Regions from separate parts of the Pectobacterium versatile genome, predicted to be linked through region 1. Evidence: predicted binding sites of a transcription regulator. Region 1 holds the regulator's gene; each other region holds the start of a gene.

Region 1 (10,819 bases):
AAGACAGATCGTTGTTGCCTGCGGCAATTTCAGAAGCGCCCTGATAGATGGAATCCGTGCTGTTTCTGATCGTGCTAACCGTGCTAGCCAAACTCCCCTGCATTTCACGCAGCAGTGGGAACAGACGACCCACGCAGTTATTACCGAAGTCCAGAATCGGCTTGCCCAGGTGGCCGGAAGCAATCACGCTAAAGTGATAGCGCAGATCGTTTAACGGACGAACCAGACACACCACCAGATAGCGGTCGGTCAGGAACAGCATGATCAGGCCGATAACCAATCCGCTCAGCAAAATGTTCTGTCCAATCGTGGTGATTTGTTCGAAACGGACACCCGCCGCATCGAATTTTTCCGCGCTGGCGTTACTGAATGCGGAAAGAGAGGCACCAAACTGACGGCTCAATGGCGGCACAACGCTTTTGGCCTGATTTTGATAGTCATCCAACGCATTGGCAACGGCCTTCTGATAAAGCGGTTCAACGCCCTGAACAACTAAGTTATTCCAGTCACGGCTGACGGCCTGTACCAGCGCAGCATCCAGACCCGCATGATCGATAGCATTAAACGCCACCAAATCAGATTTCAGTTTATCCAGCGCGACAAGTGCAGAAGCCTGCTCTTTATCTGCGGTGGCATTATCACCGCTGCGACGAGCGTCAACTGCACGCGCCAGACGGGTTACCATACGGAAATATTGATCGTTGCCCTGGTTGATAAAATTCATGTTCTGAACCAGCAAGGTGCTGGTTTTCGAGGTCGCCGTCATCTCTTTAAAAGAGAACATGGTATATATCGATACGCCACCCCAAAGAACACAAAAAATGCCCAACACCCACAGCATAGCGGTTCTGATGGCAATATTTTTTATAAGTTTCATAGCTAACTCCAAATCAGGAAAATGGTTAAAAAGATTTTTATCGCTAATCAACCGATATGAATCAGAAAATTCACACCATGAAACAAGTCACTTCTCCCTAGCGTTCACATTTCACCGAGTTGAAAACTCAAAAACCACGCTAACTCATCGGCTAAATACAGAGAATGTTTAGCGTTCTCGCTATATTTCTTAATATAATTTTTCATACTGAGAATAAACTCACCTATCTTTATAGATATAAGTCCTTTAATCATAGTGTTGCAAGCAAATGCCCCGCCCGCCCACGTCCTGCGTGCGTTGACATGGATAGGCTATTAGGCGGAAAGGCAATTTGGATGAAGTTTCATTTTATTCTTTAACATCAAAAGAATAAAATCATCTCTTACGCACTTGCATCGTTTCAGCTGCAAATGGTTATAATTCTTATTTTCATTTATTAAGAATATTCCCGCGAAATGTTACAGACTTTCAATTCTATAAAAACATTATTTTTTGTACGCATTTTAATTCCCACGAATAGCAATGTACCGCTCCGTGATTTTTATTCTTCACAAACAGAAGCCTGCTTTTAATTACAATCGAAACAAACTATAAAATAAAAAGTGAATTCATAAAAAATGAAACAGCGTTATAAATAAATAGCCGCGACGATATTAAGGAAATGTGCGTGCAATCTCAGACGATAACATAATCCCTATTCATTATAGGGAATTTAGCATCAGCAGGGATGCTTTCATTTTCTTACTTACCTTCGCATTTCATACGCTCTTGATTTACGCATCCTTACCGATACGAGTTTCTCCCGATGTGAGTGTCTGTTATTATTAACAGATAAGTGGGTGAAATATTACACCATACCATTAGGAATCAAGAGGTTATTCAATTCATGGCACTCATCGGAATATTCTTTGGCAGTGATACTGGCAACACTGAAAACATCGCCAAAACGATTCAACAGCAGTTAGGCACCAACGTTGCTGATGTTCATGACATCGCCAAAAGCAGCAAAGAAGACCTCGAAGGTTTCGATATTCTGCTGCTGGGTATTCCAACCTGGTATTACGGTGAAGCTCAGTGCGATTGGGATGACTTCTTCCCGTCGTTGGAAGAAGTGGATTTCACAGGAAAATTGGTTGCCCTGTTTGGCTGCGGCGATCAAGAAGACTATGCAGAATACTTCTGTGATGCCATGGGCACCATCCGTGACATTATTGAGCCTCGCGGCGCGACGATTGTCGGCCACTGGCCAACAGAGGGCTATTACTTTGAAGCCTCTAAAGGACTCGCCGACGACAATCACTTCATCGGCCTGGCTATCGATGAAGACCGTCAGCCTGAACTGACCAGCGAACGCGTAACAACATGGGTGAAACAGATCAGCGATGAGCTGAACCTGAAAGAACTGGTTGGCTAAGCCATTTGAGCTCTGATAATCCCTATCAGAGCTCAAATTAGCATTGATAGGTAAAACCTTTCATAATAATTGATACATTTTTTTAACTTCTATCAGTAAACCTGTACAATAATCCCATCGGCTTTGTATGTGCATCATCATTTCCTCATTCATCAACAACTAATTGCGTTGTATACCAATAGTGTGAATGGGGACAATATTGTTAACATTCGCTTGTTTTCATTTTGTATGCGCGGTTCTATAATTGAGACGCTTTTGCATTTTTTGAGCCGACCGATGTCATAGGCTAGGCAGCCTCCATTGATAAGTAAGCAACAGGATTAAACCCGCATGACTGACAACAATACCGCATTAAAGAAGGCCGGCCTGAAAGTCACTCTTCCAAGACTGAAAATACTGGAAGTGTTACAGGACCCTGTCTGCCATCACGTCAGTGCGGAAGATTTATATAAGAAACTGATTGATATGGGCGAAGAGATTGGTCTTGCTACCGTCTATCGCGTACTCAACCAGTTTGATGATGCGGGTATCGTAACCCGTCATAACTTCGAAGGTGGCAAATCCGTCTTTGAGTTGACGCAGCAGCATCATCACGATCACTTAATTTGCCTCGACTGTGGCAAAGTCATTGAATTCCGCGATGAATATATCGAAGCACGTCAGCGCGAGATCGCAGAAAGACACGGCATCAAACTGTCCAACCACAGTCTGTATCTCTATGGGCATTGCAGTGAAGGGGATTGCCGAGAGGATGAAACCCTGCACGATTCCACACGATAAATCGACCGCATAAAAAAATAAAACCGCCTAGGCGGTTTTATTTTTTTCTTCTTACCGGTGGCTTTAGCCTACCCAGGTATCTCGTAATCCAACCGTACGGTTAAACACCAGATGTTCTGCACTGGAGTAAACACGGTCAGCACAGAAATAGCCTTCACGCTCAAACTGATACGCTTTCTCTACTTCCGCCTGCGCCAGACTCGCTTCCACAAAACCTTGCGTAATTTTCAGTGAGTCTGGATTAATCGTCGACAGGAAGTCGTCCGCCGCCCCCGGATTGGCCACACTGAACAGGCGATCGTACAAGCGGAATTCTGCTGGTACCGCGTGTGCCGCAGAAACCCAGTGAATAACGCCTTTCACTTTACGGCCGTCAGCCGGATCTTTGCTCAGCGTTTCCGCATCATAGCTACAGTAAATCGTGGTGATGGTGCCCTGCTCGTCTTTCTCAATGCGCTCTGCTTTGATCACATAGGCATTACGCAGACGCACTTCTTTACCCAGCACCAGACGCTTGTATTGTTTGTTGGCTTCTTCACGGAAGTCAGCGCGATCGATGTAAACTTCGCGGCTAAATGCGACCTGACGTGAGCCCATTTCCGGCTTGTTCGGATGGTTTGGCATCGCGACAAACTCTTCATGCTCGGCGGGCAAATTCTCGATCACGACTTTGACCGGATCCAACACTGCCATTGCACGCGGAGCATTCTCATTCAGATCGTCACGGATACAGGACTCAAGCGCAGCCATTTCCACGTTGTTATCCTGCTTCGTTACGCCAATGCGTACGCAGAACTCACGGATAGATGACGCGCTGTAACCACGACGTCGCAGACCAGAGATGGTCGGCATACGTGGATCGTCCCATCCTTCAACGACGTTTTCCACAACCAGCTGATTCAGCTTACGCTTGGACATAATCGCGTATTCGAGATTAAGGCGGGAGAACTCGTACTGACGCGGGTGACAAGGAATGGTGATGTTATCCAGCACCCAGTCGTACAGACGGCGGTTGTCCTGGAATTCCAGCGTACACAGCGAATGCGTGATCCCTTCCAACGCATCGGAAATGCAGTGGGTGAAGTCATACATCGGATAGATGCACCACTTGTTGCCCGTCTGGTGATGATCGGCAAATTTAATACGATACAACACCGGATCGCGCATCACGATAAAGGACGATGCCATATCGATTTTTGCACGCAGACAGGCTGTACCTTCCGCAAATCCGCCGTTACGCATTTTTTCAAACAGCGCCAGGTTTTCCTGCACGGTACGATCGCGGTAAGGGCTGTTTTTGCCCGGTGCCGTCAGCGTACCGCGGTATTCACGGATCTGCTCGGGCGTCAGTTCATCAACGTAAGCCAGCCCTTTACCGATCAGCTCAACCGCATAAGCGTGCAGTTGATCGAAATAATCAGAAGAATAGCGAACATCGCCGCTCCATGAAAAGCCCAGCCACTCGACGTCACGTTTGATCGACTCAACGTATTCGATATCTTCTTTTACCGGGTTGGTGTCGTCAAAACGCAGGTTGCATTGCCCCTGATAGTCACGCGCGATACCAAAATTCAGGCAAATAGATTTTGCATGCCCAATATGCAGATAGCCGTTCGGCTCTGGCGGGAAACGCGTCTGAATATGGTCATGCTTACCGGACGCCAGATCTTCATCGATAATCTGACGGATAAAGTTGGTTGGGCGGGCTTCAGCCTCACTCATTCTTCATTCCTCAATGCTAAAACGACGTATAACCAACAATGATCCAACAAGCTACGCTGGGAAACAACCGTTAGTTTCATTTAATTATTCATAACGAAAAAAAAGGGCGAGATTGCTATCTCGCCCCACCGCTTTCATCGACATAACATCGCGTTAAACAAGTAACGCCGTCATATTACGCCTTGTCGTACTATATCTTGTCATACTCGGCTTTCAGCGCGGTCGCTATCGATTCAGCCTGTGTGCCTACCACAATCTGTACACTCTGCTTATTCAGACGAATAACGCCCGCCGCACCAAGACGTTTTGCCTGTACATCATCAACCAGAGAAGAGTCAGCAACGTTCAAACGCAGACGTGTGATACAGGCATCAATACCCGTCAGATTGGCTTTTCCACCCAGAGCCTGCAAATAGCCCCGCGCCAACACCGCTGCATCGCTTGATTTCTCGCCCGCCGATGCCGTACTCACGTCATAGCCATCGGCTTCACTACCGCTCACAGCCAGTTCACGCCCCGGCGTTAACAGATTGAAGCGAGTAATGGTAAAGCGGAACACCACATAGTAAATGACGAAGAATACCAGCCCCTGAGCAAGCAGCATGTACCACTGGGTAGCCAACGGGTTACGTGAGGACAGCACCATATCGACCAGACCCGCACTGAAACCAAAACCGGCAATCCAATGCATGCTGGCCGCGATAAAGACGGAAAAACCGGTCAGCAGCGCATGCAGGAAATACAGCACTGGCGCGACAAACATGAAGGAGAATTCCAGCGGTTCGGTGATCCCGGTAAAGAAGGAGGCAAATGCCGCCGCCAGCATAATCCCGGCCACTTTGCTTTTGTTCTCAGGGCGCGCACAGTGATAAATCGCCAACGCGGCTCCCGGCAGGCCGAACATCATAATCGGGAAGAAGCCTGCCTGATAACGTCCGGTGATCCCCACGACAGCTTTGCCAGAGTCGATAGACTGTTGGCCAGCAAGGAAGTTAGGAATATCGTTGATACCCGCGACATCAAACCAGAACACAGAATTCAGCGCATGGTGCAATCCAACAGGAATCAGCAAGCGGTTAAAGAAGGCATAAACCCCAGCGCCAACCGAACCCAACTGCTGAATGTATTCGCCGAACGATACCAGCGCATTGTAAATCACCGGCCAGACGTACATTAAAATGAACGCGATCAGAATCATCAGGAAAGAAACCAGAATCGGCACCAGGCGGCGTCCGCTGAAGAAAGACAGCGCCTTGGGCAACTCAACCTGACTGAAGCGGTTATACAGCTCGGCGGACATGACACCGACCAGAATCCCGATAAACTGGTTTTCAATCTTGCCAAACGCAGCAGGTACCTGTTCAACAGGGATCCGTTGGATCATGGCAACAACGGCTGGCGAACACAGCGTGGTCAGCACCAGATAACCGACAAAACCGGTTAATGCCGCCGCACCATCTTTATCTTTAGACATACCGTACGCGACACCAACGGCAAACAGCACGGCCATGTGCCCGATAATCGCCTCACCCGATTTGATGAGGAGTGCCGCCAACGCATTCTCGCTTCCCCAACCAACCGGATCAATCCAGTAACCTATCCCCATGAGGATAGCGGCAGCAGGCAGCGTCGCGACAGGCACCATCAATGCCCGACCGACTTTTTGTAAATAGCTCAGAGTACTCACTTTTCCCTCTCTTACCTTTGTGAGGTAATGAAATGTTGTGGGGCAAACAAACCTGCCAATAAATTTCACTGCCGAAGAACGTCGCTGTCGAAAAACGCCATTGTCGAAAAAATGTGGCAGCGGTGGTTCTTAGGGGGAGTGTAAGAAAAATAATTCGCTACACAAATTAAACCCCGTAATTATGTGATAAAAATCACCAAAAAACTGCATACAAAAAGTTTATACCTGAATAAAACCCCAACTTATTTCAAGATTAAAAAAAACGGAGTAGACTAATTTTAATGCATAGACAAAACGCGCAACTGGCGCGATTTGCGCAATAACGTATTTAATTCCACTAAAAATCAGGAGAGCGCTGATGAGACTCATTCCTTTAACCACTGCCGCCGACGTCGGAAAATGGGCCGCCCGCCACATCGTTGAGAGAATTAACGCTTTCAAGCCCAGTGCAGATCGCCCTTTTATTCTGGGGTTGCCGACAGGCAGTTCGCCGCTGGAGGCCTACAAATCGCTGGTCACCATGCACAAGGCGGGACTGGTGAGCTTCAAACACGTCATCACCTTCAATATGGATGAATATGTCGGTCTGCCGACCGATCACCCTGAAAGCTATCATACCTTCATGCATCAGAATTTTTTCAATCACGTTGATATTCCGCGTGAAAACATTAACCTGTTAAACGGCAACGCAGAAGACACCACAGCAGAATGTCGCCGCTATGAAGAGAAAATAAAGTCCTACGGGAAAATTCATCTTTTCATGGGCGGCGTGGGCAATGATGGACATATCGCCTTCAATGAACCCGCCTCCTCTCTGGCCTCCCGCACCCGCATCAAAACGTTGACAGAAGAAACCCGTATCGCCAATTCCCGTTTCTTCGGCGGGGACGTCAGTCTGGTGCCTAAATTTGCCCTGACCGTGGGTGTCGGTACGCTGCTGGATGCCGAAGAAGTGATGATTCTGGTGACCGGTCGTAACAAGGCGCAGGCACTACAGGCTGCGGTAGAAGGCAATGTTAACCATATGTGGACCATCAGTTGCCTGCAACTTCATGCCAAAGCCATCATGGTTTGTGACGAGCCTTCAACAATGGAACTGAAGGTAAAAACCGTTAAATACTTCCGTGAATTAGAAACGGAAAGTATGAAAAATCTCTAACCGATGCGGGAGTCGATGATGTACGCGTTAACCCATAGCCGGATTTTCACTGGCCATCAGATTCTGGATAATCACGCCGTCGTGATTGCCGATGGGCTGATCGAACGAATCAGCCCACTTGCCAAACTTCCTGCCGGCATTGAACAACATGATCTGGGCGGTGCATTCCTCTCCCCCGGGTTTATCGATCTCCAGTTGAACGGCTGCGGCGGCGTGCAGTTCAACGACTCGCTGGACACGATCTCCGTCAAGACATTGGAGATCATGCAGCAGGCAAACGAGCGTTCAGGCTGTACCAGTTTTTTGCCTACGCTGATTACCTCCAGCGATGTATTTATGAAGCACAGCATCAGCGTGATGAGAGACTGGCTGGCGCAGAATCAGCATCAGGCGCTTGGGCTACATCTCGAAGGTCCGTGGCTGAATGTGCTAAAGAAAGGCACGCATGACCCTGCTTTTATCCGCAAACCAACGCAAGAGTTGGTCGACTTTCTGTGCGCCAACGCGGATGCCATTACGAAAATCACGTTGGCACCGGAAGAAGTCGAACCGTCGGTTATCCATCAGCTAACGGCCGCGGGCATTCTCGTCTCTGCTGGGCATTCCAACGCCACCTGGGAACAGGCTAAGCAGGGTTTTTCCGCCGGTATTCGTTTCGCTACCCACCTGTTCAACGCCATGCCGTATCTGACCGGCCGAGAACCTGGACTGGTCGGCGCGATTTACGACGCTCCGGAAGTCTATTGCGGTATTATCGCGGATGGACGACACGTTGACTGGGCCAATATTCGCAACAGTAAACGCATCAAGGGCGATAAACTGGTGTTGGTGACCGACGCCACGGCACCGGCCGGTGCGGATATTGACCAGTTCATTTTTGCTGGTAAAACCATATACTACCGCGACGGTATCTGTGTCGATGAACACGGCACCCTGAGCGGTTCGGCACTGACCATGATCGAAGCCGTACGCAATAGCGTCGAACACGCGGGTATCGCGCTAGATGAAGCAATTCGGATGGCAACGCTCTATCCCGCTCGCGCCATCGGCGTGGATAAGCAGTTAGGCAGTATTGAAAGCGGTAAAGTGGCCAACCTGACCGTCTTTGACCGTGACTATCACATTCTCAAGACGTTTGTTAACGGTAATCCTGTTTGGGGATAAAACGAGAAACGCCTTGGGGTAACGCGGAAATACGTTGGGGTAAATTACGATAAGGTTTACCCCTACGTTGAGTTAAACCTAAGCGAGTAACTTCTTAATGACCACAGGCGGACAAGCGCAGATAGGGAATGTCGATCTGGTTAAACAATTAAACAGTGCAGTGGTTTATCGCCTGATTGACCAGCAGGGTCCGATCTCACGCATTCAGATAGCAGAACAGAGCCAGCTTGCACCCGCCAGCGTCACCAAAATCACCCGCCAGCTTCTGGAACGTGGGCTCATCAAAGAAGTCGATCAGCAGGCCTCCACCGGTGGCAGACGCGCCATTTCGATTATCACCGAAAACCGCCCTTTCCATACTATAGCCGTACGCCTTGGCCGTTACGATGCCACTATTGCGCTGTATGATTTACAGGGAAAAGCGCTGGAAGAAGCGCACTACGAACTGCAAGAAAAAACGCAGGCGTCGCTGGAAGCCGCACTCTTTCAGGCCATCGGCGGCTTTATTGCCAGCCATCAACGCCGCATTCGCGAGCTCATTGCGATCTCCGTTGTGCTGCCGGGGCTGGTTGATCCCGTTGCGGGCATCGTCCGCTATATGCCGCACATCAGCGTGGATAACTGGCAACTGGTCGAAAATCTGCAACGCCAATTCAATGTTACCAGCTTTGTCGGTCACGATATCCGCAGCCTGGCGCTGGCAGAACACTATTTCGGTGCCACCCACGATTCACTGGACTCTATTCTGGTACGCGTCCATCGCGGCACAGGCGCAGGCATTCTCGTCAACGGGCAAATTTTTCTTGGCAGTAACGGCAACGTGGGCGAGATCGGTCATATTCAGATCGATCCGCTCGGCGATCGCTGCCACTGCGGCAATTTTGGCTGTCTGGAAACTGTCGTCGCCAACGCCGCCATTGAACAGCGCGTACGACACCTGCTGGGTCAGGGCTACCCCAGCAAGCTTTCTACCGATAATTGTACGATTTCTACGATTTGCAAAGCGGCAAACCGAGGTGATGCCCTCGCCCGTGAAGTTATCGAACAGGCTGGGCTCAATCTTGGCAAAGCGCTGTCCATCGCGATCAACCTGTTCAATCCTCAGAAAGTCGTGATTGCCGGTGAAATCACCGAAGCAGAAAAAACGCTGCTTCCTGCGATCCAACGCTGCATCAACGCGCAGGTGTTGAAAGAATTTCGTCATAACCTGCCGATTGAGATCTCCAGCCTCAACCATCTTTCTGCTATCAGCGCGTTCGCGTTGGTCAAACGGGCGATGCTAAACGGTGTGTTGCTACAGCAATTGCTCGAAAACGCCTGATTCCCTTTCTGGCCGGATTATGTAATCACTAAAAATCCGGCCTTTCCCTTCTATGAATTTGACGAATCAACACCAAAAAACCGTATAAATTAACGAAAAACCATGTCGATGGCTTTTTTCATTAAATAATATTGAATTCCTATGGCACTTTGATGCTAAATCAATAGCACTGAGTTCGAATCTGTCATTACTGGGAGTCATGTATGTGTTCTATTTTTGGTGTGCTTGATCTGAAAAGCGACCCTGTTGAACTGCGTAAGAAAGCGCTGGAATTATCCCGTTTGATGCGTCACCGCGGGCCAGACTGGTCTGGCGTTTATGCCAGCGACAAAGCGATTCTGGCTCACGAACGCCTGTCTATCGTTGACGTCAACACGGGCGCACAGCCGCTTTACAACGCCGAGCGCACCCACATTCTGGCCGTTAACGGTGAAATTTATAACCATCAGGCATTGCGTCAGCAATACGGTGACCGTTACGCGTTCCAGACTGGCTCTGACTGCGAAGTGATTCTGGCGCTGTATCAGGAAAAAGGCCCGGAATTCCTGGATGAACTGCGCGGCATGTTCGCCTTTGCCCTGTATGACAGCGAAAAAGACGCCTACCTGATTGGCCGTGACCACCTTGGTATCATCCCGCTGTATATGGGTTACGATGAGCACGGCAACCTCTACGTCGCTTCTGAAATGAAAGCG
Region 2 (10,819 bases), 2.4 Mb from region 1:
AAGGCAGCATCACCGACCTGCCAAACCCGAAAGCGAAGAAGAAGTAAGTTCTCTCGCGTTCGATGAATAGCAATCCGGCACCTTTATAGGTGCCGGATTTTTTTTGCCTGCTGCTTCGCAGAATGCGCCTTCCGTCCGTTTATTTTTAGCCGCGTCAATTACAATCAAATCTCAAAAAAGAAACGACGTTTTGTTTTTGAGGTTATGATGAATCTTAATACCTTACGCACCTCTGTCTGGCTGTTGACGGCTTTGCTGGCTAGCCCTTCACTGATGGCGAACGATATGAACCCTACGATTCAACCCGCGACGGATCAGGCGGTGACGGATGAAGGGCTTCCTTCATTCTATCCGCAGCTTAAGCAGCAGATGACCTACTCGGATTCCTGGCTATCTGGGAATTTTACGGATTTTAGCCAGTGGCAAGCCCAGTCGAGAGAAACGCTGCGTTCGCTGCTCCTAACGCCGGACTCCACCAAAGACTTTGCCCCGCAGGCGATTGAAAAACAGGATCGCGGCAGCTACACGGCAGAGAAAGTTGCCTTTAACCTGACCGATGAAAGCCGCGTAGACGCGCTGCTCCTGACGCCAAAAAGCGCGGGGCCGCATCCTGCGGTCATCCTGCTACACGATCACGGCGCGAAGTTTGATATCGGCAAAGAGAAGATGATCAAGCCTTGGGGGAATAACGAACAGCTTGATTCCGCACAGGCATGGGCCGATAAGTTTTTCACCGGGCGCTTTGTCGGGGATGAACTGGCGAAGCGGGGCTATGTGGTGCTGGCGGTGGATGCACTCGGTTGGGGATCGCGCGGGCCGATCAAATATGAGCAACAGCAGGCGCTGGCGAGTAACTTCTTTAATCTGGGACGCTCGCTCGCGGGGCTGATGGCCTACGAAGACATGCGGGCAACGGATTTTCTGGCATCGCTTGAACAGGTTGATAAGCAACGTATTGGCGTCGTCGGTTTCTCGATGGGTGCCTATCGTGCCTGGCAGCTTGCCGCGTTGTCCGACAAGGTCGCGGCAACGGCAGCGGTGTCCTGGATTGGCACGTACGATGGCCTGATGACGCCGGGTAACAATGTGCTGAGAGGGCAGTCGGCATTCTATATGCTGCATCCGGGGTTACCGACACGCTTTGACTTCCCAGATGTGGCGAGCGTCGCCGCGCCAAAACCGATGCTGTTATTTAATGGTGGCAAAGACAAGCTGTTCCCGACGCAATCCGTTGAAGACGCCTACGCCAAAATGCACAAGGTGTGGCAATCCCAGCGGGCGGACAGCAAGCTGCAAACCAAGATCTGGCCTGAGCTGGGACACGTTTTCTATCAGGAGCAGCAGGAAGAAGTCTTTAGCTTTCTGGACCAGTGGCTAAAGCCTGCATCCCGCTAAAACCGGCATCTTGTTAAAACTAGCATTTTGTTAAAACAACAGCCCAAGCAAATAGCGTAGATCGCCTTCCTGCCGTAATGCGCAGCGATCGGCGATCTGGTTGCTGTCGAGGTGCGCCAGCGAACCGATAGTCTGTTGTAATTTGGCGCGGAGATCGGTGGGGCGTGCCGAGGTTTCTTGACGTGTGGTGCGCTGGATTAGCGTGCTGCCGTTACGCAGGTGCAGCGTAACCTCATGAAAACGCGCCTCTGGGTCAAGTTCATCGGGTGGTGCGGTTTCATCGGCACGGCGTATGACGCGATTCGCCAGCGCGGAGATCGTGGTTTCAACCGGGGCTTCCGAAAAATGGGCCAGCTTCAATTCCCCTTCAATCAGCGCCGCTGCAATCACATATTCCAGACTGAAACGCGCTTCTACGCCGTTTGTGGCATTGCGGATAAAGGGGGCGACATCGCCGCCCGGCGGGAAGGTCACCGTGATCTGTTCGATAGCGTCGGCCAGATCGGCATCCGCACCCTTCTGCTTATGCCACTGTTCCCGCAGCGCAAACGCGGCTTCGGCGGCGCTGTGGGTGCCGCCACAGGTCGGGTAGCGTTTGAATTCCAGACCGGGAGAAAGCATACGCCACGGCGCTCCCCAGTTTTCAACCAGCAGCTCCGGCAGCTGTTTTTGATCGCCATGCGCGGCAAGAAAGGCATCAATCACCTGCTGTTCGTTGCCCTCAAAGCCCGCTAGGCCCAGCTTGACGGCGGTTAGTCCTGCTCTGGCGGAAAGCCCGGCGTGTAGCGGTTTGACCGCTGAACCAAACTGCGCCCGCAGCCCGGCGGCCTGTGTGGCGGCCAGACCAAGAATAGTTTGTGTCTGCACCACTGACGCGCCAGCCAGACGTGTAGCGGCAGCGGCGGCGGCGATAGCGCCGAGCGTAGCCGTGTTGTGGTAACCGAGACTGTAATGACGTGGGCCACATGCCAGACCGATTCTGCCTGCGGCTTCCACGCCGATCACATATGCCGTCAAAAACGCCTCTTCCGTCACGGCGGGATCTTCTGCGGCAAGGGCAAACAGAGCGGGCAGAATGACGGTGCTGGGGTGGCCGCGAAACGCCGGATGATAATCGTCAAAGTCCAGTACGTGACCGGCATAACCCAGAATCAGACTACGCGTCAGGCTGTCTGTACCGCTGAATACCTGCTTTAACGGCGCGAGCCCGCTATCGGCAATCGCACCCTGTACGATGGGGAGCGCGGTGGAGATGAAATCAGTCACCCCGTCACGGGCGGCATCAATCGCTTCTCGATTGGGTTCGCTATGGATGATGTGGTGGGCAAGCGTTGCGGTGATATCAGTCTGATTGGTCATGGGTCGTCATGTGTCGCTGGCAGAAAAACACTAATTTACTGTGCATCGCTGAATAGCGATTAATAACCAAACGGAATAATAAATTCCATTTGGTTATTAGTGATTCAGAATCAGAAGCGGTCTTTTAACTGCCCCGGCGTAATACCGAATGCACGGCGTAGCGCGGTGGCAAAGTTGGCGGGGCTGTTGTAACCGGCGATGCTGGCCGCCTGCGCAATGCCGATGCCGTCTTTCTGCAAGGCCAGCATGGCGCGCTGTAAGCGGCAGTTACGCAGGTATTCAAACACGCTCATATTGAACGTCTGACGAAAATGGCGCTGTAGCGTGCTTTCACTCATGTTGACGCTTTTAGCGATTTCACTCATCGACAGATGGTCGGCGCTGCCGCTTTCCAGCATATCTCTGATCTGTTGAATGCGATGGTAGCTGCGCAGGGTAACACCGCTGCTTTTCTCCTGCGCCACGCTGGCGGTCAATGAAGTAAACGCCTCGATAATCAGGCTCATACACTGCATTTCCAGATAAAGGCGCTGGAGCGGCGTTTGGCAAGGTTCAGCGTCCAGCGTTTGTAAGGCAATCGCTAATGCCTGTCGGGACGGTGTCCACAAGTGTGTCGCCAGATGCGTCTGCGTGAAATCGTGGATGGCCTGCCAGCCGCCAACGGTGTCCATCATATTGCCGTACAGCCATTCTCTGTCGAACGTCAGCGTAATGGTTCGCTCGTATTCATCACGCTTGCCGATGCGAGTAAACATTGTCGGCTCTGTCAGCGTAATCAGCGAGGCGGGCTGGTTCTCTCCCAGATGCAGTTCCTGATGACCAAATGAGATGTGTGCATTGCCACTTACCACGATGGCCAGCTTGATCGCGCCATCCAGCAGGTTTTGGGTTTTCATGTTGTGGCGATTAATCACATCCGCAGTATGCAGGATCAGATGCGGGTTGAGTTGCACGACAGTGAACGACCCAAAGAGCACCGGCGTGTTATCGATCAGCCGAGGGCCGATAAAACGGTAATTGTTCGCGACCAGACTCGATTGCTGAACGATGTGATCTTTATAGATCGGCTTTGATGACTGAGTGAAGCTGCGCACGTGATTACCTACCTGATTAAACCCTTCGACCTGCGCCTTCCATTTTGATGCTTTGGCAAAACATTTTGCTGCTAGAGCAAACCCCGTCCTGAATGACAAATGTAACAATGACCGCGTCAAAATGGTAATGCAAATACTTCTCAATAGCATTTTTCGTTGAGGACGTCACATTGCACGATAAAGGCATTTTCCATTTCCGGCAATGCGGAGAAAAGGGCTGATTGATTACACACAGCATTTCATAACAACACGACGTGATGCCGTTGGCATGACGCTTCTCCCCGATAACCGCCACGTTTGCGCGTTTTATCTCCGCCGTTATTCAGCGCTTTTGCTGATTGTCGTTAGGTGTCGCTGTACCAGCTGCGATGTTGATCCTTTTTCAGGCTACTTATTCATTTCTTACAGGGCAGGATAATTTTGATGAAACTACCACAATCGCGTCGTTATCTGGCGACGCTCATTGGCGTTAGCTGCGGGATGACGTCGTTTCTGAGCGCTGCGCAGACCTCGCCTTCAACAGAACCTGCCCCTCAGGTGCAGAATCAGGCCGAAAGTAAAGCATCGGGCGATACGATGGTGGTGACGGCTGCTGAGCAAACCCGTCAGGCTCCGGGCGTGTCGGTGATTACAGCTGAAGATATCAGCAAGCGTCCGCCTGCTAACGATCTGTCCGATCTGATTCGCACCATGCCGGGCGTCAATCTGTCCGGTAACTCAACCAGCGGCCAGCGCGGTAACAATCGCCAGATCGATATCCGCGGCATGGGACCGGAAAACACGCTGATTCTGGTGGATGGCAAGCCCGTGTCGAGCCGTACGGCGGTGCGTTACGGTTGGCGCGGTGAGCGCGATACCCGTGGTGACACCAACTGGGTGCCTGCCGATATGGTCGAGCGTATTGAAGTGCTGCGCGGCCCAGCGGCGGCGCGCTATGGTAACGGCGCGGCGGGCGGTGTGGTTAATATCATCACCAAGCAGCCGACGCAAGAATGGCACGGCATCTGGAACACCTTCCTGAACGCGCCGGAGCATAGCTCAGAAGGTGCAACCAAGCGTACCGATTTCAGCCTGATGGGCGGCCTGACCGACAGCCTGAGTTTCCGTCTGTACGGCAACCTGAATAAAACCCAAGCTGATGCACGTGATATTAACGAAGGGCATCAGTCTGCGCGGGCGGGCAATCAGGCTACATCGCTGCCTTCTGGGCGCGAAGGGGTGCGTAATAAAGACATCAATGGCCTGTTGCGCTGGGATATGACCGAGCAGCAGTCGCTGGAATTCGAAGCGGGTTCCAGCCGTCAGGGCAATATCTATGCGGGCGATTCGCAAAATACCAACACCAACCCGCTTGTCGTGAGTAATTATGGCAAGGAAACCAACCGCATGTACCGCCAGAACTTTGCGGTTACGCATCGCGGCTACTGGGACAGCGGCGTCAGCTCTACGTCGTACCTGCAATATGAACGCACGCACAATACCCGTATCCTCGAGGGACTGTCTGGCGGTTTAGAAGGGATTTTTGATACGACGAGTCCGAACCAATATGGCACGATAAAGCTGGATAACTTCACTGCACATAACGAAGTGAATATTCCGCTGAATGTCTGGGTCGATCAGGTGCTCACATTCGGGGTTGAGTGGAACGAGCAGAAGATGAAGGATCCGGTCTCGAACTTGCAGACGACAACCGAAGCGGGCAGTGTGGGTTCACTGAGCAGCAGCGGCCGTAGTGAGAAATCTGCGGCTCGTCTGGCTTCTGCCTTCGTGGAAGATAACGTCCAACTGACGGACAGTACCATGTTGACACCAGCGCTGCGTGTCGATCATCACAGCACGGCAGGCACCAACTGGAGCCCGTCGCTTAACCTGTCGCAGGAGCTGGGTGACGACTACACGCTGAAGTTAGGTATCGCCCGCGCTTACAAAGCGCCGAACCTGTACCAGACCAATGAGAACTATATTCTCTATAGCCGTGGACAGGGTTGCTCTGGCGGCACATCTTGCTATCTGATCGGTAATGAAAACCTGAAAGCGGAAACCAGCCTGAATAAAGAGATCGGTCTGGAGTTCCACCGTGATGGGCTGATCGCTGGTATCACCTATTTCCATAACGATTACCGCAACAAGATTGAAGCAGGCAACAATGTCATCGGCAAAGCGGTGGGCGGAACCAATGCCCAATATGCTAATGCCAATATCTTCCAGTGGGGCAATGTACCGAAAGCCGTTATTCAGGGACTGGAAGGTAACCTGACCGTTCCCGTCACGGAAACCATCAACTGGCGTAACAACCTGACCTGGATGCTGGAATCGAAAAATAAAACCACGGGCGATTATCTGTCGATTACGCCGGAATTTACCCTGAATTCATCAGTAGACTGGCAGGCGACGGAGAGCCTCTCCTTTCTGGCCGATGTGACCTGGTATGGTCGCCAGAAGCCGAAGAAATATAACTACAAAGGTGAGCGCGTAACGGGTAGCGCAACCAATGAGTTAAGCCCTTATGCGCTGTTTGGGTTAAGCAGTACCTATAAGTTTAACAAGAACCTGAGCGTGACCGGCGGTGTCGATAACCTGTTTGATAAACGCCTGTTCCGCGCGGGTAATGCGCAGGATGTGGTGAACAATAACGTGGTTACCATCGCGGGTGCGGGTGCGGCAACCTATAACGAACCGGGACGGACTTTCTTTGTCAGCGTTAATACGTCGTTCTAAGTTCTCTACCCGTCATACTTAATCGCGAACGCCACGGGAAATCCTGTGGCGTTTTTATTGCGGGATTCCGTCTATGCCGTTTCGTGTCGCGGCTATCAGGGACAGAAAATGCCTTTTAAGGTGGCGACGATTTTCTCCACGTCCTGATTTTCGATGCGGTAGTACAGCGTTTGTGACTCGCGCCGATAGCTAATCAATCCTTCTTCACGCATTTTTGCCAGATGCTGCGAGAGAGCGGACTGGCTTAGCGGGATGTGTTCAAGCAGCGCGCCAACCGACATTTCACCCTTTTCAATAAGCAGGCAAAGCACCAGTAGCCTGTTCTCGTTGCCAATCGCGCGCAGCATAGCCGCTGCTTTTGCTGCACCGTCCTGCATGAATCCCCGATCCGAATTGCTCAACGCCATGTTCCTACCATCCTGCGTGACTGACTAATTTAGTGATACCTAATGTATTGAGTTTATCATACCCCGGCCTGGAGCGAGGATATGACTGACATCGATAAAACAGCTCATGATGGAGCCAGCGCGATGCGACCTGCGGTTTACAAGAGGGGCGTTCCTCCCTAGAATAGCCCGACATCCTTTCCTGAATCTGCTGCTGCAGGAAAAACAACCTTCTCTCCGAAACGGGAGGAGCGATTTTTTGTTTTTCTAGGTAGCACCATGTCTACATTTACTCGCTTACAAAAACGTTTATCCCGTTTGGGGATAGACACCGATTACCAACATTCTATTTATCATCTCCGCAGGCAGAATGCAGAAGCGCAGGTTCTGTTGCCGGAAACATTGCCGCTGGAAGAAAAGGCGGTTCAGCAATTGCTGGATTTTGCCTCGGTACACCTACCGGGCAGCGATGCGCGCGTCTGTGCTGCTCGCGCGACGCCGGATTTCCATCCTGGCACGCTTGCGCCCGTTGGCAGCATTGTCGCCACAACGGAGAACTTTGTTATCCCTGCGGCGATTGGGACGGATATCAATTGTGGTATGCGCTTGCTGACGACGGGCGTGCATCATACGGATGCTGATGAGCACAAACCCGCGCTGATTCAGGCGCTCAAAAACACGTTACTTCTGGATCGGCGCGATGTTCCCGTTACGCCAGATTCGTTTTCCGCACTCTTTGATGAAGGGCTGTCGGCGTGGCTGGCGGCATTGCCCTTACAGGGGCTTTGGCAGGAGGTGGACTTCCGACGGCTGGCGGCGGAACTCGGTTCTATCGCCGGAACCGATGCGGTTCGTGCCGATAGTCGGCATGCGCCTGAGTCGTTTTTTGCGCCTCGCGAGATACTTCGACCTTCCAGTCTGGGCACGGTAGGGTCGGGTAACCATTTCGTTGAGCTGCAAATTGTCGATGCCGTGTTGGACAGGCACGCGGCGTATCAGGCTGGCGTGCAGGAAGGCGAAGTCGTGGTGATGATTCATACCGGTTCACGGGACGTGGGCTTTTATGTCGGCCAGCGTGGGATCGATAAAGCGCGAGCCTGTTGGCCTGCGGGAGAGAAATATCCGGCATCAGGCCTGTTTGGTCTGGTTGATGAGCAGGCGACGGATTATATGGAAGCCATGGGCGTCGCCGCCCGCTATGCGTGGATCAACCGGATCGTGCTGACTGAACTGATTCGTTCCTCTTGGAAGCAGGTGTTTACGCATGACGCCAGCAAGCTGGTGGTCGATCTGTCGCATAACATTATCCTGCCGGAACACGGAATGAACCTGCATCGTAAAGGCGCGACGCCCGCCAAAGCCGGGGAGTTTGCGCTGATTCCCGGTTCAATGGGGGACTACTCTTATCTCGTTACGGGGAAAGGAAATCCCGATTGGCTGTGGTCGTGTTCACACGACGCGGGGCGTGCCGAGCGTCGGCAAAGTATGCGTAACAAGGTCGATACTGTGAAGCAGGCAGATACGTTGCCCTGGCAGTGTATTACGCTGAAGGATGAGCGCCTGCGGGAAGAGGCGCCAGCGGCCTATAAGCCGGTTACGCCCGTGATTGATATTCAGGAACAGTCGGGGCTGATTCAACCCGTAGCGCGGCTGCGTCCGTGGCTGACGTTTAAGGCCTGATGTGACCCGCTCCTGCGGGAATTGATTCGATATTCTTTGTACTAAAAATGACGGCCCAATCGGCGAGTTGTCGATTGGGCCGTGTGTTCTTCGTTGCCAGACTCCGTTTATCGGGCATCTGTCAGAGGAATAAACGCAGCAAATTAGGGTTTTTGTTTGATGACGTTATTAGCGCCGCTGGAAGAGAGTTTCGGCTCTGTTCCTCCCCATGAGAGGCGGTTGCTGATGCCATTGAAGGAGACAACGGCGGGGCCTTTAAAATCGAGATCGAGATGATGTTCCGTACCCGTCACGTTCACCTTTGCTGGCTTATCTTCGGCAACGATGTGAGTGTGGACCGTGTTTTTATATGCGGCAACGGTCAGATCGCCCGTTGATTGACCCGTCACGGCAATCTCTGAGCCAGTCACGGTGAGCGATGTAGCGGAATCGAATGTGATTTTGTGCTCGGAACCCGCGACGGAAATATTGGCACACTTGCCCGTTAGCACGATGTTATTGCTGTTGCCTGAGATATTGACATCATTGCCATGGCAAGGAATATCGCGTGTTAAACCGATACCCTCCAGCTCGATAGGGGCGGCATAGACGGATGCGGTGAACGTGAAAGCAGTGGCGAAAACCATTGGCAGATACCGTTTTATCTTCATGGTGCTTTTTCCTGTGATCAAAGAGGTCATCCGGCATCATTGCCGTCAAGGCTCCTATCATCTGTTAACACTTTTCCTGACTCTATTGCGAACATTCTGATTATCGCTACGCCATCAAACGATGATTAATCACGCTATGTTGTTAAAAACCTACCTATTATGTGGTTAACTCAGCATAGTTAGTGTGCGCCGTCAGGGACATGCTATTCTGCTGAGGTCGGCATTTTTCAGTGATAGTGAAATTGGGCACATAGCATAGTTGAATAAAAATTAATGTTGCTATTATGTGAACGAATTAACAATCAATTCAAATCCTGATATGCTGACGAGGCTGGACCGGACACTCTACTACCTTACATCCACACGCTGGCACCCAGGCATGGACACCATAAGCGGGAACAAGAGCGCCGGGCATAATGAAGACAATGAGAGCGAGGAGAACGTCGTGCTAGAAGAATATCGTAAGCACGTAGCCGACCGGGCTGCGCAGGGGATTGTTCCTAAACCGTTAGATGCCACGCAGATGGCCGCGCTGGTTGAGTCACTCAAGAATCCCCCGGCGGGCGAAGAAGAAGTATTGCTTGACCTGCTGATTAACCGTGTCCCCCCCGGCGTTGATGAAGCCGCCTACGTGAAAGCTGGTTTTCTGGCTGCTGTCGCCAAAGGCGAAGCCACTTCCCCATTGGTCACCCAGGAAAAAGCAGTTGAGCTGCTGGGCACCATGCAAGGGGGTTACAACATTCATCCGCTGATTGATGCGTTAGACAACGACAAGCTGGCACCGATTGCCGCCGAAGCGCTGTCCCGCACGCTGCTGATGTTTGATAACTTCTACGATGTAGAAGAAAAGGCGAAAGCAGGCAATGCGCACGCCAAGAAAGTGATTCAATCCTGGGCTGATGCCGAGTGGTTCCTATCCCGCCCGAAACTGGCGGAAAAAATTACCGTTACCGTCTTTAAAGTCACCGGTGAAACCAACACGGATGACCTGTCTCCGGCACCTGATGCCTGGTCGCGCCCTGACATCCCGCTGCACGCGCTGGCGATGCTGAAAAACGCCCGTGAAGGTATCGATCCCGATCAACCTGGCGCCGTGGGCCCGATCAAACAGATCGAAGAACTGAACAAGAAAGGCTTCCCGCTGGCTTACGTCGGTGACGTTGTCGGTACCGGTTCGTCGCGTAAATCTGCAACTAACTCCGTGCTGTGGTTCATGGGGGATGATATCCCTCACGTCCCGAACAAACGCGGCGGTGGTGTGGTGCTGGGCGGCAAGATCGCCCCGATCTTCTTCAACACCATGGAAGATGCGGGTGCGCTGCCGATCGAAGTCGATGTGAACGATCTGAATATGGGCGATGTCATTGACATTTACCCGTATGAAGGTGAAGTGCGTCGTCATGACACTAATGACGTGCTGGCGACATTTGCGCTGAAGACCGACGTCTTGCTGGATGAAGTTCGCGCTGGTGGCCGTATTCCGCTGATTATCGGTCGTGGACTGACGTCCAAGGCGCGCGAATCACTGGGCTTGCCG
Region 3 (10,819 bases), 600 kb from region 1:
GGTCTACGCGTTGCCGGAACGTCAGTATCTACGCACGGTGAAGCTGGAAGAGGGCAGTACGGTGGAGCAGGCGATTGTGGCATCGGGTCTGCTGGAACTACGCCATGATATCGATTTACAGGTGAATAAAGTCGGTATCTACAGTCGTGCAGCGAAGCTGGCCGATGTTGTACAGGATGGTGACCGCGTGGAAATTTATCGCCCGCTGATTGCCGATCCGAAAGAGTTGCGCCGTCAGCGCGCAGAGCGTTCTAAGAGCAAATCCTGAATAATGCTGCTAAACGGCACATGACGTTTTCCTTAACGTCCTTACCTTAATGCCCTTACAAAAAAACACAGGCAAACCTGAAGTGTTCAGATTTGCCTGCTGTTATACCCGCTAGACATCAAGCCGCGTGTGCGTTGGCTTCCTTCAAGTACTCTGCCCGTCGTGGGCCTCGTCTTAAAGCGCCGCCTTTGGCTGATAGGAGAATCCACCCTGATTCAGCCGAGCGGCGTTGAAAGCATTAATCCAGCGCAGGCTTGTTGTTGATGTTGGTTAACACGCCACTGCCGCTGAAGGTCAGCGTCAGCGTCTGCTGTTTTACCGACTCATGACCAGGCTGCTGGCGGAAGACGTAAAACCAGGTATCGCTGCCAAACGGATCCTGCATCATAGGAGTACCCAGCGTATAAGCGACCTGTTGTTTGGTCATGCCGGTGTGAATTTTCGCAACGTCAGCCGGTGCCAGATAGTTTCCCTGATTGATGTCCGGCCGATAGACCACCTTTTCCAGTGTGGAACAACCGGCAGTCAGCATAACAACCACCGCGGCGACGACAGTCAGCGTTTTACAGCGCATAGTGATTACATTCCTTAAGGGCATAGGTTGCCGATGATAATAGACCTTGCAGGACTTGGAAACCTGCAAGGCGATTGTATGACCTCAGGAAGGTAAAAAAGTTGAGCTTTTTTACCTGTGATGCACCTTTCTTGCCCTGTTGGCGGTAGATTTTAGGCCGCCAGCAATTCTTTGGCATTCGCCAGCGTGTTTTTGGTTACGGCGCTGCCGCCAAGGAGGCGAGCCAGTTCTTGTAGCCGAGCACGCTTATCCAACGGCTGCATCAGGGTTTCTGTTTCTGCACCGTCCGTTTGTTTGCTCACGAAGAAATGCTGATGACCGCAGCCCGCGACCTGCGGCAGGTGCGTCACGCACATCACCTGCGTAGATTCGCCGAGCTGGCGCAGCATTCTGCCGACGATGGCGGCGGTTGGCCCGCTAATCCCCACATCGACCTCATCGAAGATCATCGCTGGCGTGTCCATTTTCTGTGCGGTGATTACCTGAATAATCAGTGCGATACGCGATAGCTCACCGCCCGAAGCCACTTTCGCCAGCGTCTGATGCGGCTGACCGGGGTTCGTAGTCACGCGAAATTCGATACTGTCGGCACCGGTGGCCGTCAGGTTGTCTGGCGTAAATTTCACATCAATGGTGAAGTGGCCGTGTGGCATTGCTAGCTCACGCATATTGGTGGTGATGAGCTGTGACAGTTCGCTGGCATGGTGCTGACGGCGCACGTGCAGCTGTTCTGCAAGGTGCAACGCCTGCTGATGATATTCGCCGACGGAAGCACTGAGTGCGTCATGATCGCTTTCCTGCTGTTCCAGCTGTTGCTGTTCTTCCAATAGCTGCTGATGGAACGCTGGGAGCGACTCTGGAGCAACATGGTGCTTGCGTGCCATCGCGAGCTGGCGTGACAGGCGTTGTTCCAGTTCATATAGACGAATCGGGTCGAGATCCATTTGTTCGCTGTAGTGGCGCAGTTCATCGCTGGCTTCGCTAAGTTGAATGCCTGCTTCTTCGAGCATGGACAGCACGCCCGACAGTTTGTCATCCATGCTGATGAGTTCGCCAAGCTGATGTTTTACGCTGTGCAGCATACTGATGATGTTCTGCTCTTCGTCTTCGCTCAGCAGTTGCATGGCCTGTTGGCTCATCGTCAGTAGCTGACCGCTATTCGCCAGACGTTTATATTCAACGTCAATCTGTTCGTATTCGCCGGGTTGTGGGGAGAATTCATTCAGCTCTTTTAATTGGTATTGCAGCAGTTCCCGGCGGGCTTCGCGCTCAATAGCTGCCTGTTGCAACTGCGCCAGCGCGCGGCAACTTTGGTGCCACTGATGCCAAACCTGCTGCATAGCAACCAGCAGTTTCGGCTCATCGGCATAGGCATCCAGCAGGTGTTTTTGATGATCGGGGCGCAGCAGTAGCTGATGGGCATGCTGGCCATGTACCTGAATCAGATGCTGGCCGAGTTCACGCAGTTGAGACAGCGGCACGGCGGTGCCGTTAATAAAGCCGCGTGAACGGCCATCAGCACTAATGACGCGGCGTAGCAGGCACTCGTTGCTGTCATCCAACTGGTTTTCTTCCAGCCACTGACGGGCCGTCGGCGTATCCGCCAGCGCAAAGCGGGCGCAAATGTCGGCGCGGGCAGCGCCCGGCCTGACCATGCTGGCGTCAGAACGATTTCCCAGACATAAACCGAGGGCATCAATCGCAATCGATTTCCCCGCACCGGTTTCCCCGGTGATAACGCTCATCCCTGACTGAAAATCGATTTCTAATTCGCGCACGATAGCGAAGTTACTGATAGTGAGTTGCGCCAGCATGATAAACCTCTGTATGTAATCACCTGTGATTACATACAGTATAGACTGGTTTTATATACAGTAAAGTAGCTGGATAGAATTTTAGAATAATTTTTTTGACCAGCCGAGTTTTGAACTTAGTGTGTTGAAATAGCTGTAATTTTTCGGATGGATCAGATTCAGGTAATGTTCGCTGCGGCGAATCAGTACTTCTTCACCCTCTTGCACTGGCAGCGCAATCTGGCTGTCACAGCTGATCTCCAGATCGTTGGTAATGCAGGAAAATTTCAGCCGAATCGTGCTGCTGCTGTTGATGACCAGCGGGCGAGCGGACAGCGTATGCGGGAACATGGGCACCAGCGCAATCGCATCCAGAGACGGCGTCAGGATTGGGCCGCCAGCGGAAAGGGAATACGCGGTTGAGCCTGTGGGTGTGGCGATAATCAGGCCGTCTGAACGCTGAGAAAAGGCGAATTTGTCGTCAATATAGACTTCAAATTCAATCATATGTGCGACTTTTCCGGGGTGAAGCACCACTTCGTTAATGGCGGTACTGATGCTGTCGGGCTGGTTTACGCGGCAAACGTGCGCTTCCAGCATGAAGCGCTGCTCGCTCAGGTAATGGCCGTCAAGCACGTCAGAAAGCTGTTGCTGCGCATGGTCAGGATCGAGATCGGTCAGAAAACCGAGGTTGCCACGGTTTACGCCGATCACCTTGATGTCATAGCGCGACAGCACACGTGCCGCGCCGAGCATGTTGCCGTCACCGCCGACGACAACCGCCAAATCCGCCTGCTGGCCGATGTCGGCAAGGCTACCGGTCGGCGCATCTTTCAGATTCAGTTCACGGGCGATCTGTTGCTCGATCAGAACCGAGTAACCTTTGTCGGTGAGCCAGTGATAAAGCATCTCATGCGTTGCCAGCGCCGTTGGGTGGCGCGGATGGCCGACAATGCCAATACAATTAAACGGCCTGTTCATTGTAAGCGGTGTGTTCATTGCTGTTTTTGTCCTCAGCGTGGTGTATCGGCAGCGGCTGGAACCAATATGTGACTGGTTCCCTTGAATCCCCGATTTTGATCCCCATAATAAGCAACTAGCGAGATTAATGCTAAACCGCGGAGAATTTCATGAGTAGTAAAGAACAGAAAACGCCTGACGAGCAAGTCCTGGATCAAAAGGAAGCAGCAAAAGGGCAGCAAGCGGATGCCACGCCAGAGACGGCAGACGTAGCTGACCCGCGTGATGCGCGCATCGCCGAACTGGAAACCCAGTTGAGCGAACTGCAACAGCGCGAACGTGACAATATGCTTCGCGTCCGTGCTGAAGCCGATAACATTCGCCGCCGTGCGGAAATGGATGTTGAGAAAGCGCATAAATTTGCGGTAGAAAAATTTGCCAGCGAAATGCTGCCAGTTATCGACAATCTGGAACGTGCGCTGGATACGGCGGACAAGGCCAATGAATCACTGGCTGCAATGATTGAAGGTGTCGAACTGACGCTGAAATCGCTGCTGGATGCCGTGCGTAAATTTGGCATCGAGGTTGTGGGTGATGTGGGCGTACCGTTTAACCCAGAAGTGCATCAGGCGATGACGATGCTACCTTCGGCCGATCACCAGCCGAACCACGTCATGATGGTCATGCAAAAAGGCTATACGCTGAACGGCCGTTTGCTGCGTCCGGCGATGGTTGCGGTATCAAAAGCACAAGACTGATACACGCACCCTATTTACAACGTAGCTTTATTCCGAACCCCGTGCCACCGCATGGGGTTTTTTGTTTATATGCCCCGTCATACTGAATTATTTAGTGTACATTTTGTTAAGATTTGTTTGATAAAAAAGATGTTTTTTAGGTTTTGAATGACTCATCATCATTAGCTATCAAAAGAATTGGTATTACCACTCTAAATGCACTTGATAATCATTATCATTTTTGTGAGAGTAATAAGACACCAGTGTTAGAAGGGTCATACTATGCCGGGTAGCCGTGTTATTGAGTCAACAAGCCGTACATCAAGGAAGGTTAAACTTTCTTTGATGGGCCCGGCGTTTATCGCGGCAATTGGTTATATCGATCCGGGTAACTTTGCCACTAACATCCAGTCTGGCGCGGCCTATGGCTATACGCTGCTGTGGGTGGTGGTGTGGGCGAACCTGATGGCGATGCTGATCCAACTGTTGTCCGCCAAATTGGGGATCGCAACGGGCAAGAACCTGGCGGAACATATCCGCGATCGCTTTCCGCGCCCAGCCGTTTGGGCGTATTGGGTGCAGGCCGAAATTATTGCGATGGCGACCGATCTGGCCGAGTTTATCGGTGCGGCGATTGGTTTCAAGCTGCTATTGGGCGTGTCGCTGCTGGAAGGCGCGATCCTCACTGCCATTGCCACCTTCCTGATTCTCATGCTGCAACAGCGCGGGCAAAAGCCGCTGGAGATGGTCATTGGCGGCCTGCTGCTGTTTGTGGCGGCGGCGTATATTGTCGAATTGGTCTTCTCTCAGCCGGAGTTGTCCGCATTAGCCAAAGGCATGGCAATCCCAAGTCTGCCTACCTCCGATGCCGTGTTGCTGGCCGCGGGTGTGTTGGGGGCGACCATTATGCCGCATGTGATTTACCTGCACTCTTCCCTGACGCAGCATGAGGGCAACCATACTCGTGCCGAACGTTATTCGGCAACGAAAGTCGATGTCGCGATTGCGATGACCATCGCCGGATTCGTCAATTTGGCGATGATGGCAACGGCCGCGGCGGCGTTCCATTTCAGCGGCAATCAGGATATTGCCGATCTGGATAAAGCCTACCTCACGCTGGAGCCGCTGCTGGGTAAAGCCGCCGCGGTCATTTTCGGTCTGAGTCTGGTGGCGGCGGGTCTGTCTTCTACCGTTGTCGGTACGCTGGCGGGGCAGGTGGTGATGCAAGGATTCGTGCGTTTCCATATTCCACTCTGGGTACGTCGCACGGTGACAATGTTGCCATCGTTTATCGTGATTCTGTCCGGTATGGATCCGACGCGCGTGCTGGTGTTGAGCCAGGTTGTGCTGAGCTTCGGGATTGCGCTGGCGCTGGTTCCCTTGCTGTCCTTCACCGGCAACCGTGAATTAATGGGAACGATGGTGAACGGCAAATGGGTACAGCGCATCGGCCAACTCATTGTGGTGCTGGTGGTTTCCCTGAATATGTATCTGCTGATTGATACGATGTTGGGGATATAATTCTGGGGGAGCGGCACATTTCTCTCTACCGAAATTGTGCCACGTTATTGATCCAGCGTGGCCTTACCAACATAGTGTGGCCCTTCCCATAGCGTCCATTCGCCGATGCAAGAAAGTGTTTCAAGTTGCTCTGCGGAAGCGATAACAGTGACGGTGGCTGAGGTTGTTTCTCCGGAGGTGATTTCACCGTCAAAATGAAATTGCCCCATAAAATATGCTCCGCTGATCGGGTCTTTATGGTTAGGTCGATAGCCAGAGCGGCAGGGTGAGCGTCTTATTGATTCAGCGGCTAAACATAGCCTTACTTTAAACTCAGCGGTTTTATGTTTTACCATCACGACACCAGTTCAGAAAAACGCTTAACAGTTCGGCCAGATTACTGACGCCGCAAAAGCCAATAAATTGCAGATTTTCCGTTTTGCAAAATATCCAGTCGCTGCCTTCTGAATGTGCACTACGACTTAGAGATGTAAAAGGCTTATCAGCAAGTGAGGTTTCAGCCAGATCTATTTTTACTCTCCAGCCTGGGTTGTCCAGTGTATCGATGCTAATGCCGAATGCGTGCTCCCACTTCCCGTTACACTGCGCCTGATACCACCGTTGAATCTCCTGTAACTCGTTCATTAATCATTGTCTCATGAGTATTCAATATGGGGTTTCTTCATGGTTTGCTGGTGTTTCAGCATCGGGAAAGATTTCCTGTAATTCCACTCGCTTGCAGATGACAAATCCAGAATCAAACAGTAATGCTTTAACGTCACTTTTCATTTCAACGGATGGAACGAAGCGGGTTGTAAGTACGCTGGATAACGCTTCTTGATAAGCATCCAGTAAGGGTTTAGGCCCTTGCGCGAGTAATCCATTGCCATTATTGCCAAATGTCGGCTCGTCCTGATGCCGATAAGCGTTGATATAGCGGCTCATCGGGCGCCAGTCGTTGAGAATACGTGTGTGAACACTCCAAACTCGCCCAAGTAGTTCGTAGCTTGATGCTGCTGCTGTGGTGGAATAGTACAACCCACCTCTCGGCGCGTTGTAGTCCCACAATAGTGGATGCTGATCGGTAAAGGTCAGCTCGCCTGAACTAGCAGGTTGAATGTCATGTTCGACAACGCCACAACAGCAAATAATAAAATGACGAAGATAAGATTCAGGTGGTTCACAGTACACTGAGCAATGGTTCTGCTCGTCATAACGCCAGTTATCACAGCAAAAATGGATCGTTAGTGTATTTGTGCTGGTGTACTGCACGCTGGAAATATAGCCATTTAAGTCGTCGTACAGCGCATCGGCTAACTGTTCAATATCCATATTTTTTATCCTTTAAGCTGCGGACTCCCAGAGGAAGTGCAGGTATTCCTGTTCATATTCGGCAAATACGGATATCAGCATAAACGCATTGCGGTTAAACATGGTTAATCCATATCAGATTTATCGGAAGGTTTCCCTACAGCCTTCCTCAACTCCGTCACTGGCACGCCGCCGATCCCCCAGTTGTCCGTTTCAACTTCATCAATCACGACCACGGTGGTTTTCGGGTTCTTATTTAGCACATCGACCAGCAACTGGGTGACGCCTTCAATCAACTGACGCTTTTGTTCAGCGGTGACGCCTTCATTGGTGATTTTGATGTTGACGTATGGCATAGGTTCTCCGGGATTAGGGTAGTGGTCGACGGTAGGGGAAGCAGAGCCCTGCCGCGATAAAAAGTGCTGCTGCGCTACACAGGATCGCTGGCGCGACAGCGTTGGTATTCGTCAGGGCGCTGGTGAGCAGTGGGCCAAGGATCTGACCTATGCCGTAAGTGAGCGTCACCAGCCCAAGCAGGTTGATGCCGTGCGGGGCGCGTAGCCGCTTGGCTAATGGCATCACCAGCGAGGTGGTTCCCATAAAAGTAGCACCAAAGCCGAGACAGCTGAATATCAATGCCACAGGGGAGTGGCTGAATAGCGTCAACAGGACGCAGCTTCCCTGAATCAGCAGGTTTGCCGTCAGGCAGGGTAAGGTTCCCCAGCGGCTGGCGGCCCATAGCCAGAAAAAACAGCCGGGAATAACCGCCAGTCCAACCAACGACCATAAATGCAGGGATAAACGCGGTATGCCGAGCGACGTCACCATAAGCGGTAGATAGGTGGCGATGATGATATACCCGAAGCCTGCGAGGCCGTACAGCAGCGAGAGCCGCCGCCAGCCAAGGTGCGGTGGTTCATCGACATTGACCATGTGTTGCTGCACTACGGTTGATTTATGCGGTGCAAGGATGAGTAAGGCGATCAGAAGTAGCGCGGCGATCAGCGCCGCCCCCCACCACAATGGCTCGGCGGTGAGGGCGTACTGCCGTCCGATGATGATGTATTCATTGCCTAACACGATTCCTACGCCAACCCCAGCATAGAGCGAAGCGATAACGCGAACATGCCTTGTGTGGTGCAAAATAGTCAAAGAACCGAAGATCATCATCGCCGCGCTGGCGATCCCGGCAATGAAGCGAATGATCATGACCAGCGTTGTATGAGTGGTCAGAGCCATCGCGAAGAGCAAAATGCCCGTTACGGCCGCGGCGATAAACAGCAGGAACACCGGTTGATCGGTTGAGGCGCGACGGCTGAAAGAGAAAAACAGACTGCCGAACAGGTAACCGGCGTAGTTTGCGCTGGCAATATAGGAAAGCTGACCGAAAGTGAAGCTGCCTTCCTCCAGCATCACGGGTAGCATCGGCGTATACAAAAAGCGCCCAAGTCCCATGCCTAATGCCAGCACGATCGTCCCGAAAAGGGCAAGCGTCAGCGTATCCGATAGCGCGATAAGGCGAGGGCGTTTCGTCATTCGATGGCTCAGGGTCGAGAGAGTGTGTCGTTATCCTGCCCGTTTTCTCATCAAATGAAAGTGAATAGTAATGAGTAGGTTGATGACGCAGAGAGAACGTTTTCTGGCAGGAATACGGCGAGAGGTGTGCCTGTTATGTCAAGCCCGGCTCCATTGCGCAGATCTCGCTGGAGTCGGGCTTTTTAGCGCGGCTGCGGTTAACTAATCGTTTTACTGAATGCATCGACGGCGACAATGGCGTGGGCGACATCTTCTGCCGTTAAACTGCTATCCAGATTTTTCAAGGTATCGGCATCACTGCATGCCAGTTCACCCACTTTGACCAGATTCTCAAACGACTCATTTTCCAGATGCAGATCTTTTAGCAACGTGGGCATGTTAATCGCGCGGTAGAAACGAATGTAGCGTGCGATTTCCTCGTCAGGACGTTGCTCCAACACCATATGTGTCAGCGTGCCGTAGGCGACTTTTTCCCCGTGGGTGAGGTGGTGAATATCGCCCTTGATCGCGGTAAAGCCGTTGTGAATAGCGTGAGCACCCGCCAGTCCGCCATTCTCGAAGCCCAGGCCGGAAAGTAGCGTGTTGGCTTCCACCACGGATTCTACCGCTGGCGTCACCACACCTTTTTCTACCGCTTTGTAAGCACTGTAACCGTAGGTTAGCAGCGTTTTTTCGCAGGTTTCGGCAATCGCCATGCCTGCCAGCGTAGGTTTACCGCCCAGCATCGAAAGTGCGTGAGAGCGCAGAACCGCCTGCGCTTCGACAAAGGTTGCCAGCCCATCGGCAATGCCGGAGGCGAACAGGCGTGCGGGGGCCTGCGCGCACACGGCGGTATCGACTAGCACCAGATCAGGGTTCTTATCGTAAAAGCGGTAGGACTCAAACACGCCTTCGTCGGTGTAGATGACGGACAGCGCGCTGCACGGTGCATCCGTTGACGCCACCGTAGGGACGATAGCGACATTGTGTTTCAGCTCGTCGGCGACAGCTTTCGCGGTATCCAGCGTTTTACCACCGCCTAACCCGACGACAATGTTTGTGCCCGCGTCGCGCGCCAGCTTGGCAAGGCGGGTGATTTCGTTGCTGGATGCCTCACCGTTAAAACGTTCGTAATGGTGACCGATGCTTGCCTGTTTGAGAGACGCATCAACGCGCTGGCCGATAATGTCCCAAACAATGCCGTCCGCCATCAGAAATGCTTTCGTTCCCAGCGGCTTGAGTTGTTCACCCAGTTCATCCAGCACGCCGCGACCCTGAACATATTTTCTAGGTGAAGAGAAAATGAAATGGCTCATGTTATCTACCTCGATGATGTGGTTTGAGAAGTGATGCGGTATTGAATTCGAGTGAATCATGGAAGGCGGTTGCGGTAGCGCGTCATGGGAATTGACGGTGGTGATGGGGAAAACGAAAGCGCAGCGCGACTTCCTGAAACGTGACTGATTTAAGGTATAGCATAGTCGATAAACGACAGAGGGACGAAAAGAGTGGAATAGTCGTAATGGAGTAATCAATATAAATCATGTGGTTAACCTGTTTTTTTCGCCATGAATTTCGTTTAATACATGCCTTCTTATCCGTTTATGCTGTGGTTAAAAGGGGATATGATGAATCGCGTTGTTATATAAACGAGTCTTCCCTCCACATCGATCACTGAGGTGTTTGCATGTCGTCTCCCATTGATATCGTCGAAAAGAAGCTGCTATCCGATAATTGGTACATTCTGAATAAATATACTTTTGATTTAAAAAGAAATAATGGCGGCATCGTTCGCCAGGTTCGTGAAGTCTACGACCGTGGTGATGGCGCGACGATTCTGCTGTACAACCGGGCGAAAGGCACGGTGATTCTGACACGACAATTCCGTATTCCCACCTACGTGAACGGCAACGAAAGCGGCATGCTGCTGGAAACCTGCGCCGGTTTGCTGGACGACCATTCGCCTGAAGAGTGCATCCGTAACGAAGCAATCGAAGAAACCGGCTATGCGATCGGCAACGTGGAAAATCTGTTCTATGCCTACATGTCGCCGGGCAGCGTGACGGAACGCGTGTACTTTTTCGCGGCAGAATACGATGAGTCGCTGCGCGATAATCCGGGCGGCGGCGTGGAAGATGAAGATATCGAGGTGCTGGAGTTG

What was found. Region 1 encodes Fur, which represses iron uptake genes when iron is present. Its sites were predicted from a motif close to ATAATAATGAGAACNACTATCAA; they were not measured.
Region 2: a site for Fur is predicted at 3,976-3,998, ahead of EIP93_RS18805 (TonB-dependent siderophore receptor). Genes of this name have one in related genera too.
Region 3: a site for Fur is predicted at 4,555-4,577, ahead of EIP93_RS04425 (Nramp family divalent metal transporter). Genes of this name have one in related genera too.

Annotation. Positions count from the first base shown of each region.
Region 1 covers NZ_CP034276.1:1,554,017-1,564,835, reverse strand. The annotation lists gene EIP93_RS07040 (methyl-accepting chemotaxis protein) at 1-877, opposite strand, end outside; gene fldA (flavodoxin FldA) at 1,764-2,291, shown strand; gene fur (ferric iron uptake transcriptional regulator) at 2,622-3,071, shown strand; gene glnS (glutamine--tRNA ligase) at 3,135-4,793, opposite strand; gene nagE (N-acetylglucosamine-specific PTS transporter subunit IIBC) at 4,984-6,480, opposite strand; gene nagB (glucosamine-6-phosphate deaminase) at 6,839-7,639, shown strand; gene nagA (N-acetylglucosamine-6-phosphate deacetylase) at 7,658-8,803, shown strand; gene nagC (DNA-binding transcriptional regulator NagC) at 8,901-10,124, shown strand; gene asnB (asparagine synthase B) at 10,328-10,819, shown strand, end outside.
Region 2 covers NZ_CP034276.1:4,144,772-4,155,590, reverse strand. The annotation lists gene lpdA (dihydrolipoyl dehydrogenase) at 1-47, shown strand, start outside; gene EIP93_RS18820 (dienelactone hydrolase family protein) at 208-1,395, shown strand; gene EIP93_RS18815 (MmgE/PrpD family protein) at 1,426-2,754, opposite strand; gene EIP93_RS18810 (helix-turn-helix transcriptional regulator) at 2,865-3,848, opposite strand; gene EIP93_RS18805 (TonB-dependent siderophore receptor) at 4,272-6,566, shown strand; gene EIP93_RS18800 (ArsR/SmtB family transcription factor) at 6,662-6,973, opposite strand; gene EIP93_RS18795 (RtcB family protein) at 7,232-8,632, shown strand; gene EIP93_RS18790 (DUF3060 domain-containing protein) at 8,776-9,282, opposite strand; gene acnB (bifunctional aconitate hydratase 2/2-methylisocitrate dehydratase) at 9,728-10,819, shown strand, end outside.
Region 3 covers NZ_CP034276.1:953,925-964,743, forward strand. The annotation lists gene EIP93_RS04400 (RnfH family protein) at 1-268, shown strand, start outside; gene bamE (outer membrane protein assembly factor BamE) at 507-842, opposite strand; gene recN (DNA repair protein RecN) at 995-2,656, opposite strand; gene nadK (NAD(+) kinase) at 2,738-3,616, opposite strand; gene grpE (nucleotide exchange factor GrpE) at 3,766-4,353, shown strand; gene EIP93_RS04425 (Nramp family divalent metal transporter) at 4,615-5,853, shown strand; gene EIP93_RS22725 (hypothetical protein) at 5,898-6,062, opposite strand; gene EIP93_RS04430 (immunity 53 family protein) at 6,175-6,477, opposite strand; gene EIP93_RS04435 (hypothetical protein) at 6,499-7,164, opposite strand; gene EIP93_RS04440 (2-hydroxymuconate tautomerase family protein) at 7,269-7,499, opposite strand; gene EIP93_RS04445 (MFS transporter) at 7,513-8,679, opposite strand; gene EIP93_RS04450 (glycerol dehydrogenase) at 8,877-9,974, opposite strand; gene nudK (GDP-mannose pyrophosphatase NudK) at 10,346-10,819, shown strand, end outside.